Linked DNA regions of Natranaerobius thermophilus JW/NM-WN-LF. The main gene of each other region encodes a partner of the protein of the gene in region 2 in a complex. Links are inferred from orthologs where the notes say so. Each region holds a gene or a part of one and is shown on either strand. Other genes may lie near its edges.

Region 1 (2,816 bases), 950 kb from region 2 along the record:
GACAATCGGCTTTTCAGGTGAACATAGAGTTTCACCAGTAGATGTGTTTTTCAAGCCAACTGCTGCTGCAATATCTCCTGTATAGACTACATTTCGTTCCTCTCTGTGATTAGCATGCATTTGTAGTATTCTTCCAACACGTTCTTTCTTACCTTTTACCGGATTATATACATAAGATCCGGCTTCGATCTTTCCTGAATAAACTCTAAAAAAGCACAGTTTTCCTACATACGGGTCAGTGACTATTTTGAAGGCCAGTGCGCTAAATGGTTCGTCATCACTGCTGACTCGCTGTTCTTTTTCTTCTTCGTCTTCTTTACCCGGTACTACACCTTCTATTGGTGGAACATCGGTTGGTGCAGGCAAGTAATCGATAACTGCATTTAGTAGCATTTGCACCCCTTTGTTTTTATAAGAAGAACCACACAATACCGGTGTCAGTTCGGTTTTTAGACAACCCTCTCTAAGGGCTAGCCTGATTTCCTCAGAAGTGATTTCTTCACCTTCCAGGTATTTCATCATTAATTCTTCATCGTATTCAGCGGCCATTTCTAACATTTTGTCACGGTATTCTTCAGCTAGCTCTTGCATGTCTTCTGGTATTTCGACTTCTTCCCACTCTGTTCCTAAATCATCTTTGTAAATAACTGCTGTATTTTTAATCAAGTCAACGATTCCCTGAAAGTCATCCTCTTTACCTATAGGGAGTTGAATAGGGACTGGATTAGCCTGTAGACGCTCATTCATCATATCGACTACATTATAAAAGTCCGCTCCCATAATATCCATTTTGTTTATATAGGCAATTCTTGGTACATGGTACCTATCAGCCTGGTGCCAAACTGTTTCTGACTGAGGTTCAACCCCTCCTTTGGCACAAAAAACACCAATAGCACCGTCTAAGACTCGCAGGGAGCGCTCCACCTCAACGGTGAAATCCACGTGCCCTGGCGTGTCAATGATGTTAACCCTAGTATCTCTCCATTGACAGGTCGTAGCTGCAGATGTGATAGTAATACCGCGCTCCTGTTCCTGATCCATAAAGTCCATAGTAGAAGCACCGTCATGCGTTTCTCCCAGTTTATGAACACGTCCTGTATAGAACAAAATTCTTTCAGTAGTAGTAGTTTTTCCTGCATCAATATGGGCCATGATACCAATATTTCTTGTTTGTTCTAAAGGAAATTTCCTTGTCATTTGACACCCCCCCTTTCATTGCTGCATAACTAGCTGCAATTAACAGCCTAGTTCTTGTTTTTCTTTTTTACCATCTGTAGTGAGCAAAAGCTTTGTTCGCTTCAGCCATTTTATGAGTATCTTCTTTCTTTTTAATAGCACCACCAGTGTTATTGTAAGCGTCGATTAATTCACCAGCCAGACGCTCACTCATGGCCCGTTCGCCTCTTTCTCTGGCATAATTAACTATCCACCTAATGGCAAGCACTTGCTTCCTATTAGGCTCAACCTCTACCGGTACCTGATAGGTCGCACCACCTACACGGCGAGCTTTGACTTCCAATACCGGCATAACATTTTTTACTGCTGTTTCAAATACTTCCAATGGTTCTTCATTAGTACGCTCTCCTACGAGTTCTAAAGCCTTATAAAAAATCCTTTGAGACAATCCTTTTTTACCATCGAGCATTAATTTATTTATAAATTTAGTGACCATTTTACTATTATAAATTGGATCCGGATTTACGTCTCGTTTTGGAGCTGGTCCTTTCCTGCTCATAAACTTACCTCCTTTCATGCGTCCACTTTGTTGGAACATTACTAATAAGTTACAATCAGTTCTATCCTAATCAAATTAGGTTAACCCTTCTTAGTTCCATATTTGGAACGTCCTTGTGCCCTGTCTTCAACACCGGCAGTATCCAAGGCGCCCCTTACTACCTGATATCTAACACCTGGTAAGTCCTTAACCCTTCCGCCTCGAACTAAAACTACGGAGTGTTCTTGCAAGTTATGGCCGATTCCTGGTATATATGCTGTAACTTCCATACCATTTGTTAACCTTACCCTAGCAATCTTCCTAAGGGCAGAGTTAGGCTTTTTAGGAGTTGTTGTAGAGACTCTTGTACAAACACCTCGTCTTTGAGGGCATTTTTCTAATGCCGGGGCAGTTCTCTTTTTACCAGTGCTTTTTCTCTTCTTTCTAATCAACTGGTTTATTGTTGGCACTCAATACACCTCCTTTACTATCTGCTAAACACAATTCCCGGGAGGGATATATACCCCTCCCGAGTTTACCTTTTAGTCAATTATACAAGCTGATGTAGCATTCACTTCAATACCAGCTGCTTGACCTAGCTCTTTCATGGTAGTTACATATTTGATATCAAGTTGCAGTTCATTACATTTTTGTTTTAAGGGCTCAACTATATGATCATCTGCGTCCTGCGCTATAAATACCATTTTGGCCGCACCCTCTTCTACAGCTTTTAAACTTTCATTTACACCAATAGCTGTTTGGGAGGCCTTTTTTAGTTTACTGAGGGACATGGAGACCCCTCCTTAAATGCTGTCCAAAATACACACTTACGTATTTTAGCAGTATTATTCCCCCATGTCAACTGTTATTTCTCCAATTTCTTGTTCGTCTTGTGATTTATCACTTTGGGCTTCATTCTCTTCATCGTTATAAGCTAGGTCGATATTTCTATAATGGGGCATTCCAGTACCAGCAGGTACCAATTTACCGATAATAACATTTTCTTTCAATCCAATTAATGGGTCGACTTTTCCTTTGATTGCTGCTTCGGTTAACACCCTAGTAGTTTCCTGGAAAGATGCAGCAGACAAGAAGCTGTCTG
Region 2 (3,137 bases):
GAGAATTTCGTATATTTCTTGAGGTTTAGGAATTTCAGAAAAGCCCATATCGCTATCATCATTAAGTTCTTCTTCTATTATCTCATTGCATAGTTCGATACACTCGTCGCAAATATAAACACCTGGACCCGCTACAAGTTTTTTAACTTGTTCTTGGGTCTTACCGCAAAAGGAACACTTTAAGCGTCCCTTTTCATCGTTTAATTTAAACACTCACAATCACCTCTCTAGTAACCTCTTCTTTTTCTTTAAATACCACTTTAAAAATTAACTATTTTCAGGTGGCCTTTTTAAAACATCATCAATTACACCATATTTTTGAGCTTCTTCACTAGACATGAAAAAGTCTCTATCTGTATCTTTACTTATTTGCTCAACTGGCTGTCCTGTGTGGTGGGCTAAAATCTGATTCAAGCGCTCTTTTGTCTTCATTATTTCTCTAGCATGGATCTCAACGTCAGCTGCCTGCCCTTGAGCACCACCCATAGGTTGATGCAACATGATTCGAGAATTTGGCAAGCAGAATCTCTTACCTTCATTCCCAGCAGCTAATAGTACAGCACCCATGCTTGCAGCCATTCCAACGCAAATTGTTGAAACATCTGATCGAATATATTGCATAGTGTCATAAATTGCCAAACCTGCGTGCACATGACCGCCAGGACTATTAATATACAAATGAATATCCTTATCAGGATCCTCTGATTCTAAAAATAGCATTTGGGCTATTACTGAGTTTGCAATATCATCATTTATGCCTGTTCCAATGAATATTATCCGATCTTTTAACAGACGAGAATATATATCGTAGGATCTTTCACCTCTGTTGGTTTGTTCTATTACCATGGGTATTAAATTCATATTATAACCCCCTTTTGCTTTATAATAACATATTTCTGTCTTTAGGTCTCCCTTTTTAAACTAATAACTTTTATCAATTTGGCTGATAGTTGAAAACCTTATAGTTAAGATTTTTAGTTTTATTATTCTGTGTTCCCTTGAGTTTCTTCCTCAGAATCATTACTTTTCTCAACTACAGTGACCTTTGCTTCGTCTTTCAGCAAATCAACTGACTTTCTTATAGCTATTTCATTTTTCAATTGAGACATTCTACCTTGCATTTCTAGGAATTCCTTAATCTTATCAGCTTCTTGTTGTGCCTGTTCAGCTATTTTGTTGATTTCTTCATCTATTTCTTCTTCAGTGGCTGTAATTCCTTCCTCATCTTTGATGGCTTCTAAAACAAGATTTCTTTTTACTCGAGTTTCAGCTGACCCCTTAAATTGTTCCTTCATAGCATCTTCGTCTGTATTTGCCAATTTGTAATAAGTGTCTAAATTCAATCCCTGATATGATAAGTTTTGTTCAAACTCTTTAAGCATATTATCTACTTCTTGGTCAATCATAGGTTGTGGAATTTCTACTTCGGCATTTTCCAGGGCTTTAGTAACAACCTGTTCTTCAACTTGTTGTTCGGCAGCCCTTTCAGCTTCTTCTTCTAGCCTATTTCTTATATCATTTTTAAATTCTTCTAATGTATCAAAATCACTAACATCTTTTGCAAATTCGTCATCTATAGGTAATAGGTTTTTCTTTTTAATTTCTTTAACTTTTACATTAAAAGTAGCTTCTTTCCCTTTTAATTCTTCGTTTTGATAGTCTTCAGGAAATGTTACTTTTACTTCTTTCTCTTCTCCAGGTTTACTACCTACTAATTGTTCTTCAAATCCAGGAATAAACTGATTTGATCCTAGCTCTATATTATGATTTTCGGCCTGACCACCCTCAATGGGTTCTCCGTCCACATAGCCTTCAAAATCGATAACCAGTCTATCTCCATTTTCCGCTTCACCGTCTTCAACATCTTCATATTCAGCATGTTGTTCTTGCATTTGTTTCAATTCATTTTCCACATCTTCTTCAGTAACTTCGACTTTTTCCTTTTCTACTTCTAGTCCTTTATAAGTACCAAGTTCAACTTCTGGTTTTACTTCTACAGTGGCATTAAACTTCAAAGGTTGCCCCTTTTCCATTTGGTCTATATCAATTTCAGGTTGATCCACGGGCTCAATTTCATGTTCCTCTAACGCTTCCTGATAAGCTTCAGGAACAAGTATCTCTATAGCATCTTCGTATAGAACTTCTGGTCCAAACCTATTTTCTAAGATTTTTCTGGGCACTTTCCCCTTTCTGAACCCAGGGATTTCCACCTGTTTGACTACTTTTTTGTAAGCTTGCTCCAGGGCGTCTTCAACCCTATTTTCATCAACTTCAACAGACAGCTTGATTTTGTTCTTGTCTATCTTTTCCCAAGTACTGCTCATTTATACTTCCTCCTTCTTTAATTGTAATCATGTCCAATTAATACCTCCACATTATAACATAAATAATAGTGCCAGGTAAAAGGTGTCAGAATTTATAAATAAACAACCGCCTTGGCGGTTGCGATAAAGTTACTCAGAGATGTTTGCACCTGATTATATAATATCTTTCAAAACACGTCAAAATAATTGTATCACTCCAATTTATATTATTCATCATTAAAGCAAGTGTTTTACAAAAGTCTTTTTGAAATTATTCATTAAATGATTATTCACCAAATTTTCGTGGAATCCTGCCGGTGTTAATAAATTTTTATTAAAAAGTCGCTGTTATATTTAGTAGTTGATACTGTAAAACTTTCAATTGAGTGATTAGGCGGGTTTGACAGTAGATCTTAACAAGTGAACAGAAGAATCTTTAATACAGCCAAAAAATATTCCGGGTAAATCTAAATTACCCGGAATATTTAAGTTCTCAAAGCTATCTGACATCACAGGCCATCTGTCTTAACTGGTCAATTTGATGTACCTTCCCTAAAACCATCATAGTATCCCCTTCTTCCAGAACTTCCTCAGGCCCGGGATTAAAGACTAATTGATCTTCCCCTTGATTCCTTAATGCCAGAATTATCAAGCCGGTTTTTTCTGGTATTCTAGCTTCTTTAAGTGTAAGTCCTAATAATTCAGATTTTTTGCAAACAATTACATCTTCCAATTCTAATAATTCTTCGCCCACTTCTGTTATTACATCCAAAAATGAAACTACTGTAGGCCGTAACATAATAGATGCCATCTAGCTCCTCCTAATACGTTCGG

Evidence for each region. The genes of interacting proteins can lie anywhere in the genome.
Region 1: the proteins of tig (region 2) and rpsG are in contact, whole or in part, in a crystal structure (PDB 3GTY), measured with the Thermotoga maritima proteins. The link is inferred for Natranaerobius thermophilus JW/NM-WN-LF from one-to-one orthologs. Residues at the interface, in WP_004081061.1 of Thermotoga maritima: Glu122, Val124, Val129, Leu130, Tyr133, Glu188, Gly259, Ile262, Tyr263, Glu266, Ser270, Glu273, Gln274, Glu277, Arg308, Gln311, Ile312, Ser315, Tyr316, Glu325, Arg329, Arg336, Leu363, Phe366, Trp367, Arg373, Leu377, Arg381, Leu384, Glu387; in WP_004081843.1 of Thermotoga maritima: Lys34, Lys52, Lys55, Glu59, Arg62, Gln63, Glu66, Asn67, Lys69, Val71, Arg95, Ala109, Lys110, Lys111, Gly112, Arg113, Pro114, Glu117, Glu121, Ile124, Ala125, Tyr127, Asn128, Asn129, Thr130, Gly131, Lys135, Asp139, Arg142, Met143.

The regions. Positions count from the first base shown.
Region 1 is NC_010718.1:214,698-217,513, reverse strand. It holds rpsG (30S ribosomal protein S7), read right to left. Parts: upstream 1,736-2,816; coding sequence 1,265-1,735; downstream 1-1,264. Other genes in the region: rpoC (DNA-directed RNA polymerase subunit beta'), read right to left, coding at 2,560-2,816; NTHER_RS01065 (L7Ae/L30e/S12e/Gadd45 family ribosomal protein), read right to left, coding at 2,257-2,505; rpsL (30S ribosomal protein S12), read right to left, coding at 1,816-2,184; fusA (elongation factor G), read right to left, coding at 1-1,197.
Region 2 is NC_010718.1:1,162,819-1,165,955, reverse strand. What follows is about bases 155-3,019. They hold tig (trigger factor), read right to left. Parts: upstream 2,325-3,019; coding sequence 984-2,324; downstream 155-983. Other genes in these bases: NTHER_RS15180 (cation:proton antiporter regulatory subunit), read right to left, coding at 2,803-3,019; clpP (ATP-dependent Clp endopeptidase proteolytic subunit ClpP), read right to left, coding at 268-861; clpX (ATP-dependent Clp protease ATP-binding subunit ClpX), read right to left, coding at 155-213. Outside these bases: more of clpX, read right to left, coding at 1-154; more of NTHER_RS15180, read right to left, coding at 3,020-3,114; NTHER_RS05575 (potassium channel family protein), read right to left, coding at 3,084-3,137. UniProt on the Bacillus subtilis protein: Involved in protein export. Acts as a chaperone by maintaining the newly synthesized protein in an open conformation. Functions as a peptidyl-prolyl cis-trans isomerase.